Linked DNA regions of Paraburkholderia fungorum. The protein of the gene in region 3 interacts with the protein of the main gene of each other region in a pairwise test. Links are inferred from orthologs where the notes say so. Each region holds a gene or a part of one and is shown on either strand. Other genes may lie near its edges. The genes, in order: nadE, BLS41_RS02290 and dnaA.

What was found.
Region 1: the proteins of dnaA (region 3) and nadE interact in binary tests that used the Escherichia coli proteins (3 or more experiments, as listed by UniProt). The link is inferred for Paraburkholderia fungorum from one-to-one orthologs.
Region 2: the proteins of dnaA (region 3) and BLS41_RS02290 interact in binary tests that used the Escherichia coli proteins (3 or more experiments, as listed by UniProt). The link is inferred for Paraburkholderia fungorum from one-to-one orthologs.

What each region holds. Positions count from the first base shown.
Region 1 is NZ_FNKP01000002.1:891,051-894,069, forward strand. What follows is about bases 105-2,967. They hold nadE (ammonia-dependent NAD(+) synthetase), read right to left. Parts: upstream 2,034-2,967; coding sequence 1,176-2,033; downstream 105-1,175. Other genes in these bases: BLS41_RS20040 (hypothetical protein), read left to right, coding at 105-275; BLS41_RS20045 (RNA recognition motif domain-containing protein), read left to right, coding at 725-988; BLS41_RS20055 (L,D-transpeptidase), read left to right, coding at 2,528-2,967. Outside these bases: more of BLS41_RS20040, read left to right, coding at 1-104; more of BLS41_RS20055, read left to right, coding at 2,968-3,019. UniProt on the Escherichia coli protein: Catalyzes the ATP-dependent amidation of deamido-NAD to form NAD. Uses ammonia as a nitrogen source.
Region 2 is NZ_FNKP01000001.1:505,037-508,086, reverse strand. Bases 23-2,916 are described here. They hold BLS41_RS02290 (phosphoheptose isomerase), read right to left. Parts: upstream 1,817-2,916; coding sequence 1,229-1,816; downstream 23-1,228. Other genes in these bases: BLS41_RS02285 (YraN family protein), read right to left, coding at 2,092-2,496; BLS41_RS02295 (BON domain-containing protein), read right to left, coding at 408-1,202; BLS41_RS02300 (c-type cytochrome), read right to left, coding at 76-375. UniProt on the Escherichia coli protein: Required for the timely initiation of chromosomal replication via direct interactions with the DnaA initiator protein.
Region 3 is NZ_FNKP01000001.1:323,802-326,815, forward strand. The notes cover bases 10-2,867. They hold dnaA (chromosomal replication initiator protein DnaA), read left to right. Parts: upstream 10-578; coding sequence 579-2,156; downstream 2,157-2,867. Other genes in these bases: rnpA (ribonuclease P protein component), read right to left, coding at 10-40; rpmH (50S ribosomal protein L34), read right to left, coding at 60-194; dnaN (DNA polymerase III subunit beta), read left to right, coding at 2,377-2,867. Outside these bases: more of rnpA, read right to left, coding at 1-9; more of dnaN, read left to right, coding at 2,868-3,014. UniProt on the Escherichia coli protein: Plays an essential in the initiation and regulation of chromosomal replication. Binds in an ATP-dependent fashion to the origin of replication (oriC) to initiate formation of the DNA replication initiation complex once per cell cycle.

The DNA.
Region 1 (3,019 bases), on a different replicon or contig from region 3:
GTTGCGGCAGCGCCGACGCCTTGCAGATCCGCGGCGACGTGCCGGCGGCAATCAGCTTCGACGTTTACCAGCAGTTGCGCGCGACGCAACCGTCGAACGCGCAGCGCATCGCGCTGTTCCAGTCGGCGGGCGAGGTGAAGCGCCTGCCCGACGGCCTGTCCGTATGCGCAATCGCCGACGACGGCGTAGCAGACCCGTCAGCGGTACTGGTCCAACTGCCGCAGGGCAAGAACGCGTGGTGGGTGAGCGCGGCCAACGTAGAAGCAGCGGACTGATCCCGTCGATCAATCCGCCGCAGGCCTCAAGTCCCCGCAGGATGCCGTCTGGATACCGCGGCCCGTTTTTTGCAAAAGACAGGCGGTGAATTGTCAATTGCAAGTGTGGGCCAACCCATGATTCGCGTTAAACCCAGGGCGTTTCGCTATTTTTGACGCGGCTTATTCGGGTACAGTGCATTAACGGAGAAAGTGAATTCCGTTTTTGCAATACGCTATTGCGTCGCTTTTGCTGTCGAATATGGCTATCCTGATTACAGGACGAAATTCGCTGAGGAGATTTAAATGATTGCCTTCTATCTGTCATTGGCTGCTTTGGGCGCCGCTGGCGCCGCACTCATCCGCGAATTGGCCGCCGCTCAGGCGAAGCAACGAGCAGCATTGCGCCCGGTGCGCGTGCAGTCGGCGGATCGTGGCGCGGGCCGCAGTACGCGTAGAGGGTAGAGCGCATGAACCTGATCGTGCGCAATATCGCTGAATCGTGCAGTGAGCAGGACGTACGGGAGTTTCTCAAGCACGAACTCGGGCACTACGCGAAAAACGTCGAGGTGATCGACGCCGGCAAGCCCTCGGCTTACGCCACGGTCGAACTGGACGCGAATGTGCCTTACGTCGGCGATGTAATCGCGCGGCAGATTCACGGCAAGCAGTTGGGCGGTCAGACGCTCGAAGCGAGCGCGGATCTGTTCACCGACGAGCCGCCCGCGCACTGATTATTGGCGATCGAATAGCGGGGCGCGGTGCGCACCGATTGTTTGACGTAGATTGAAAACACGGCGAAGCGGTTTGTTTCGCCGTGTTTTTTTTGCGCCATGAGCCAGCGTTAGTTGATGTGCTCATACGCGGCGCAATGCGAGGCGAGTGAGCGTTGCTTTCCCGTTCGCCGCGTGCGGTCTGGTTTCATTCCCCATCCGTTGTCGTCGGCCAATCGAACGGCGTGTACGGCAACGCCCGCTTGTGGCGCGTGGCGTCGTAAAAACGCAGGACGACATCGCGTGCGGCATCGCCAACCGGTTTGCCTTCCAGAAAGTCATCGATCGAGTCGTACGGGATGCCGTACGCGTCCTCGTCCGGACGCAACGGGCGCAGCATTTCCAGGTCGGCGGTCGGCACCTTGTGCGCCAATGTTTCCGGCGCGCCCAGCGCCTTGGCCACTGCTCGCACGCGACGCTTGTTCAATCCCGTAAGCGGCAGCACATCGGCGCCGCCGTCGCCGAACTTGGTGAAAAAGCCCATCACCGATTCAGCCGCGTGGTCCGTGCCGATCACCACGCCCCTTCGCGTGCCGGCTACCGCGTACTGCGCAATCATCCGCTGCCGTGCCTTGATATTGCCGTGGATGAAATCCTGCTGCGATTCGTCGGCAAATAGCACGCCGCTATTACCGAGTGCCGCGAGCATGGCGTCGGCCGCCGGTTTGATGTCGATAGCGATATTTTCGTCGGCGCGAATGAATTGCAATGCCGTCTGTGCATCGGCTTCGTCTTTCTGTTCGCCGTAAGGCAAACGTATTGCGACAAAATGCGCATCGTAATTATCGGCGCGTAAACGCTCGACCGCGAGTTGCGCAAGTCGTCCGGCAGTTGTGGAATCGACACCGCCGCTAATACCGAGGACATAAGTCTTCAGGCCGCTGCTGCGTAAATAATTCGCCAGAAAATCGACCCGGCGTTCAATTTCACGCCCGGCGTCGAATTCGGCGCTCACGTGCATCTCCGCTGCGATGCTTGCCTGACGGGAGACTGGGTCGTTCTTCATGATGATGTCCTGTGGTTCGCGCCTACCTGCGCATTGTCGATAACGCGCCGCATGCGGCAAATAAAGTAAATGGTGGAACGAGTTGCGTCCGGGCTTCGGGATTGCTGCAGTGTGCATAACGCGACAGCTTCATTGTCGCTTCAGCCGCGTTAGTGGTTTTGAAATCGTTTATATAGGCGCTCGCAAATGTTGTGCAAATACTCGAATACCTCTGGCTATTGCCGCGATATTGGCGAACCGATTTTCTATTCATCGACAGACGCTAGTGCGCTTAGTAACATCCTCGTGCCGGGGCGCTGCATCAACCGGCGAGCAGTCAATAATAATCAGGTTTGCTCTGATACGCGATGAACAACCCAAATCGGCCTGGCCAGCCTGTATTGGACCGCCTGACTTCTGCGTCGCCGGATGGTGGGCGCGTGGGGGCGTTTGTGTGTTTGCGTCTGTTCCGGGTGAGCGTGGATCGTTCGCTGCTGTTCGTGTTGCGGTGGTTGATGCTGATGCTTGCAGCGGGCGCGGTTTTCTTCGCGATGTCATCGGGGGTAGCGGTCGCTGCGTCGGCGCCTGAGAAGACTACGGTGACCGGTTCGGCTTCGAAATCCGCTTCGGCTTCGAAGGCTGCTTCTGCTTCAAAAGCGACCTCGGCCTCGAAGTCCGCCTCGGCTTCAAAATCAAAGTCCGCCTCCGCCGCTTCCTCCGTCGCCTCCGCCTCCGCTCCGACGAGCCACCCGCTAACCGCCATCAACGCGTCCGCGCTTGCCGCACCCGACGCGGCCGGTGTCGTCGATCCGCGTCGCGCGTTCTTGTTGCGCGCCGTGTTCGCGCAGAACGTGACACGCAGGCTGAAGGTGCCCTCGTCCGAACAGAGCGCCTACGCCGATCGCCTGCAAGCGGCGCTCGACGCAAACACGCTCGGCAATCTGTCGGGCGAATATGTCGTGCTGGTCGACCGCAACCCGAACGTGCAGGCGCTGCTGATCTATTTT
Region 2 (3,050 bases), 180 kb from region 3 along the record:
ACGTGCAAATAATTCTAGCACAGCGATTTTCCATTTTCCCCCGCCCAAAAACCCGGCAAAACCCTTAAAAACCCGCTACTTCCCAGGCGCCCCCGCAAGCACCCAATCCACCACTGTACGAATGTCCGCATCACTCATCGACTGATGCGCCGGCATCGGAATCATGCCCCACACGCCGGAGCCGCCGTCCTTCACCTTACGCGCCAGTTTCGTCGGCGCCTGTGCATCGCCCTTGTACTTCGCGGCGATCTGCTGGAACGATGGCCCCACCAGCTTGCGATCCACCGCGTGACATCCCATGCACGCATTTGCGTTGGCGATGCTCTGCCCGCGCGGCGCATCGGCGGCATAAGCCGAGGTTGCAACAACAAGCATCACCGCAGCGCTCACGATAAAGCCGACACGCTTCATGGCGACGTCGCCTTCGGATTCCCCGGATGCACCGAGTTCGAATTGCTAACCGGCGCGGGCGCCTGCTGATCCAGAGGCCGCGCGCTCACCGATGAATCCGGTATCGCGCCAACCGTCGGCTCGCTCGTATCCGGCTGCGAAGCGGCCACCGGCGCCGTGGCCGCCGCCGTTGCCGCCGCTGCGGCTTCCTGCGGCTGAATGTACTGGAACACCTTCACGACCTGCGTCACACCCGGCACCCGGCTCGCGACATCCGCACCGCGATTGCCTTCATCCATCGTGACGAGGCCCATCAGGTACACCGAACCGCGCTCGGCCACCACCTTGAAGTTGTTCGCCGAGATGTTCTTCTCGGCGATCAGCGCGGTCTTCACGCGCGTTTCGAGGTACGTGTCGTTGGTGCGCGACGAGAACGAACTGGCCGGCATGATCGCCAGTTCGTTGACGATGGTATTCACGTTATTCAAGCCACGCACGATGCTCTCCGCGCGTTGCTTCGAGCCCTCGCCCGCCACCTCGCCGGTCAGCAGCACGCGGCGATTGAACACCGCAACGTTCACATGCGCGGAATCCGGCAGATTCTGGCTGATCTGCGAGAGCGCCTTCACCTGCAACTCGCGATCCTCGGTCTGCGCGCCGAGCGTGCGCCGGTCGGTCGCCACCAGCGCGCTGCCGCCCGCCGCGCCCGCGACGGCGAGAAAGCATCCCTGCAACGTTGCGGACAGCCCCGCCGCGAACCCAACCACCAGCACGGTTCTCACCAGTGTCTTCTTGACGCGGAATACGCTCATCAACTAGCTCTCCTTCGGAATCAATCTCAGTCTTCGCCCAGCAACATGGCATCGATGCCGTCGCATAGACAGTGGATGGTCAACAGGTGCACTTCCTGGATGCGCGCGGTGCGATCCGACGGCACGCATACGTGGATGTCGGTATCGCTCAATACGTCCTGCATACGTCCGCCGCCCTTGCCGGTCAGCGCGACCACGATCATTTCGCGCTCGTGCGCGGCTTCGATCGCGGCAAGCACGTTCGCGGAATTGCCGGACGTGGTGATCGCCAGCAACACGTCGCCGGGCTGGCCGAGTGCCCACACCTGCTTCGAATAAATCTGCTCGAACGAATAGTCGTTGGCGATGGCGGTGAGCACGGACGTGTCGGTGCTCAGTGCAATAGCCGGCAAGCCTGGCCGCTCGCGTTCGAACCGGCCGATCAGTTCGGCGGCGAAATGTTGTGCGTCGGCGGCCGAGCCGCCGTTGCCGCACGCGAGAATGCGGTTGCCGTTGGCGAGCGCGCCAAACATCGTGTCGATCGCTGCGGCGATCGGCATCGACAGGGATTCCAGGGCTTCGAGTTTGACTGCCGCGCTGTCGCGGAAGTGTTGTTGAATACGTTCGACTGACATCGAGTCTCTATCTTCTACCGCGAATGGACCGCACTGCGCGGTCCTGTTGTGAAGTCATATTGCGAAGTTGCGTCACGCCGATAAAACCGGCCAGCGACATACAACGCTGCGCAATACGTCAGCGCGAATGCATCGTGAAATACGCTGCTCTGCACACCGGTTTTTTGCGCCGTTTTTGCACCGGCCCAGCATTGCCGCATGGTTATCGGCGCTGCCCCAAGGCCCGCACGCGAGCGCAAGTTTATCGCACTCACGGACGATACCCGCGCACCGCGTCAGACTTCATCGGCGCGAAACGCATCGCGCAACCACACTAGCCGGCCGGCTTCGAACGCAATCACGTCGAATCGGCACGCGGGTTGATCGCGTGAGAAGCGGCTATGCGTGGCGAGATAGTGCTGCGCCGCGCGCACGATGCGCTGCTTCTTGACCCAACCGATGCTCGCCGCCGCGCCGCCATATTGACGCTGCCTACGCGCGCGGACTTCGACGAAGACCAGCGAGCCGTCGCGATCCCGCATCACAAGGTCGATCTCGCCGCCCCGGCACGACACATTGCGCGCGATGAAATGCAGACGCTGGCGCTGCAGAAATTCTTGGGCACGTGTTTCAAAAGCCGAGCCGACGAGTTTGGACCCGGGGGGCGTGGAAAAGTTGTCGGGAGCGGGCGCTTTGGCGATTGGACGGGTAGCGGTCGACTTTGAGGCGGTTGATTTTGTTGTTGTCGTTCGTTGTGGCGCGGCTCCCTGCGCGCCAGGTTTCTGGGCGAGAAGCTTCCGCTCGATGGATTTCTTTGCGATCGTTTCCAGCACAGTGGTTGCCTGCGTGCTTATTTCCTTTGCGGTCGTTTGTTGCTCGCTTGCCGCCTTTGCGGTCGTTGCCAGCGCGGTCGCTTTCTTCGCCACCGTTTTCATCGCGGACATTTCCTGCCCTGCCGTCTCCCGCACAACTGCCTCCTGCCCGGTCGCTTTCTTCGCCGCCATTTTTATTGCGGGCATTTCCTGTCCTGTCGTTTCCCCCGCAGGCGTTTCCAGCCCGGCGGCTCCCCGTCCAGCCCTTTTCCGCTCAGCCCCTTCCATCCCAGCCCTTTCCCGCCCACCGGCTGTCGGCATCGTCGATTCACCGGGGCAACCGTCGTCCACACCCTTGCCCTCCGCCCCCGAACCCCGTTCATAACACCCATCCCTCGCGTGGCACAATGTCGGCCTCCTTACGTCCGTTTGCGTCTTCTGCC
Region 3 (3,014 bases):
GCGCCCCAGCCGCTCCCGCATCACCGCGGGCTTCGGTCACAGCGCGCAATCTGCTCGCCTTAGATGGCGAGGCGCTTGCGGCCCTTCGCGCGACGTGCGTTGATGACCTTGCGGCCACCTGCGGTCTTCATGCGAACGCGGAAGCCGTGGGTGCGCTTGCGACGGGTAACGGAAGGTTGGTAAGTACGTTTCATGTTGCTCTCACTTGATCGAAAAAAAACCGCGCGATCATCGCTGAAAGCGCAATGGCCGGAGGTTTACTGAAATTGGTTTTCGCGGAACCCGCTATTTAAACTGGTTTTCCGTTGGCCGTCAATAGTTTAGCCTGGTTCAGCCGAGCCCTGGGCCTGGTTCGGTAGGTGATCCGTCCCTGTGGATAACTCCCTTGCGGGTCCGTTTACGCGTTAGAATCTCGCCTTACTTCCCAAAAATCCTGCACGCCGCTCCGGCTCGCTTGCCCCGCAAACCCTTGTGGCACAAGCGCCTGGAGCCGTTACGCCTGGCTGCTCAGGGCCTTGTTGCGCGCACGCAACGGGGGCAGCGGCGACCGCCGTGCACACCATAACGACAGCAACTCGATGAACGATTTCTGGCAACACTGTTCCGCATTGCTGGAGCGTGAGCTTACGCCCCAGCAGTATGTGACGTGGATCAAACCGTTGGCCCCGGTCGCCTTCGACGCCGCTGCGAACACACTCAGCATCGCCGCGCCGAACCGCTTCAAACTCGACTGGGTCAAGAGCCAGTTCTCCGGCCGCATTTCCGATATGGCCCGCGATTTCTGGCAGGCCCCGGTCGACGTGCAATTCGTCCTGGACCCGAAAGCCGGCATGCGCGCCCCCGCGGCTGCGGCGCCGGCCCAGGCTCGCCCTGCGTCGTCCGCGCCGATGGGCAGCCATGCTGGCGGCGGTGCCGCCGTGGACGCAGCCGTCGGCGCCGTGCAGGCCGCACAGATCGCACGCGCCAATCAGGCAATGTCCGCGCAGAACGCGAACGCCCGCGCGGCAGCCGAAGACGCCGCCGACCTCGATCTCCCGAGCCTCGACGCGAACGAAGCTGCGGCTGCGCGACGCACGTGGCGGCCGGGCCAGAGCGCCGGCTCATCCAATAGCGGCGAAAACGACTCGATGTACGAGCGCTCGAAGCTGAACCCGGTTCTCACGTTCGATAACTTCGTGACCGGTAAGGCCAACCAGCTGGCGCGCGCCGCGGCGATCCAGGTCGCTGACAACCCCGGCATCTCGTATAACCCGCTGTTCCTGTATGGCGGCGTGGGCCTGGGCAAGACCCACCTGATTCACGCTATCGGCAATCAGCTTCTGATGGACAAGGCGGGTGCGCGCATCCGCTATATCCACGCGGAACAGTATGTGTCCGACGTGGTGAAGGCTTATCAGCGAAAGGCGTTCGACGAGTTCAAGCGCTATTACCACTCGCTCGACCTGCTGCTGATCGACGATATTCAGTTCTTCTCCGGCAAGTCGCGTACGCAAGAGGAATTCTTCTACGCGTTCGAGGCGCTGGTTGCGAACAAGGCGCAGGTGATCATCACCAGCGACACGTATCCGAAGGAAATTTCGGGTATCGACGACCGCCTGATCTCGCGCTTCGACTCCGGCCTGACGGTCGCGATCGAGCCGCCCGAACTGGAAATGCGCGTCGCGATTCTGATGCGCAAGGCACAGTCGGAGTTCGTGAGCCTGAATGAAGACGTCGCGTTCTTCGTCGCCAAGCATCTGCGCTCGAACGTGCGCGAGCTGGAAGGCGCGCTGCGCAAGATCCTCGCGTATTCGAAGTTCCACGGCCGCGAAATCACGATCGAACTGACCAAAGAAGCGCTGAAAGACCTGCTAACGGTGCAGAACCGGCAGATTTCGGTCGAAAACATCCAGAAGACCGTGGCTGACTTCTACAGCATCAAGGTCGCGGACATGTATTCGAAGAAGCGTCCAGCGAACATCGCGCGGCCGCGTCAGATCGCGATGTATCTGGCCAAGGAGCTGACCCAGAAGAGCTTGCCGGAAATCGGCGAGTTGTTCGGCGGGCGCGACCACACCACCGTGCTGCACGCAGTTCGCAAAATTGCCGACGAGCGCAGCAAGGACGCGCAACTGAACCACGAATTGCACGTGCTGGAGCAGACCCTGAAGGGCTAAACGGCCGCGATGGAAAAATCGACCTGTTTATTTCCAAACTCGCCCCCATTTTAGTGAGGCGGTTCTGTTTTCAGGCACAATACAGGTTTAACCGCCCGGCGGCCGCGGGCGGATTTCACGCCGTGACAGGCGCTGCATTGCGCCGGCGGGGAGCCACGGCTGCATGCTGGAACGCTTACCTGGCAAGGCGCGCAGGCCGTCATATCAACGAAGGAACTCTATGCAACTGGTCAAGACCGAACGCGATAACCTCCTCAGGCCGCTGCAAACTGTGAGCGGCATCGTCGAACGCCGCCATACGTTGCCGATCCTCGCCAATTTGCTGATTACCAAGAACGGCCCTGACGTGTCGTTCCTGTCGACCGACCTCGAGTTGCAGATCACCACGCGTGCCGATTTCGGCGTGGGCGCTGAAACGGTCGCGACCACGGTGGCAGCACGCAAGCTCCTCGACATTCTGCGCGCCATGCCCGACGGGCAGGTCACGCTCACGCTGAACGACAAGCGTTTGACCGTGCAATCCGGCAAGAGCCGTTTTGCGCTGCAAACCCTCGCAGCAGACGAATTCCCGACCGTCGCGCAAGCCAAAGACTACGGCGCGAGCCTCGTGGCTCCGCAAAAGACATTCCGCCAGTTGCTCGGCATGGTCCATTTTTCGATGGCCCAGCAGGACATTCGCTACTACCTGAACGGCATGCTGCTGGTGGTAGACGGCGACCAGCTGATGGCGGTCGCGACAGACGGCCACCGTCTGGCGTTTTCGTCGATGAAGATTGAAGGCTCGTTCCCGCGTCAGGAAGTCATCATTCCGCGCAAGACAATCCTGGAATTGCAGCGTCTGCTCGAAGATATCGACGA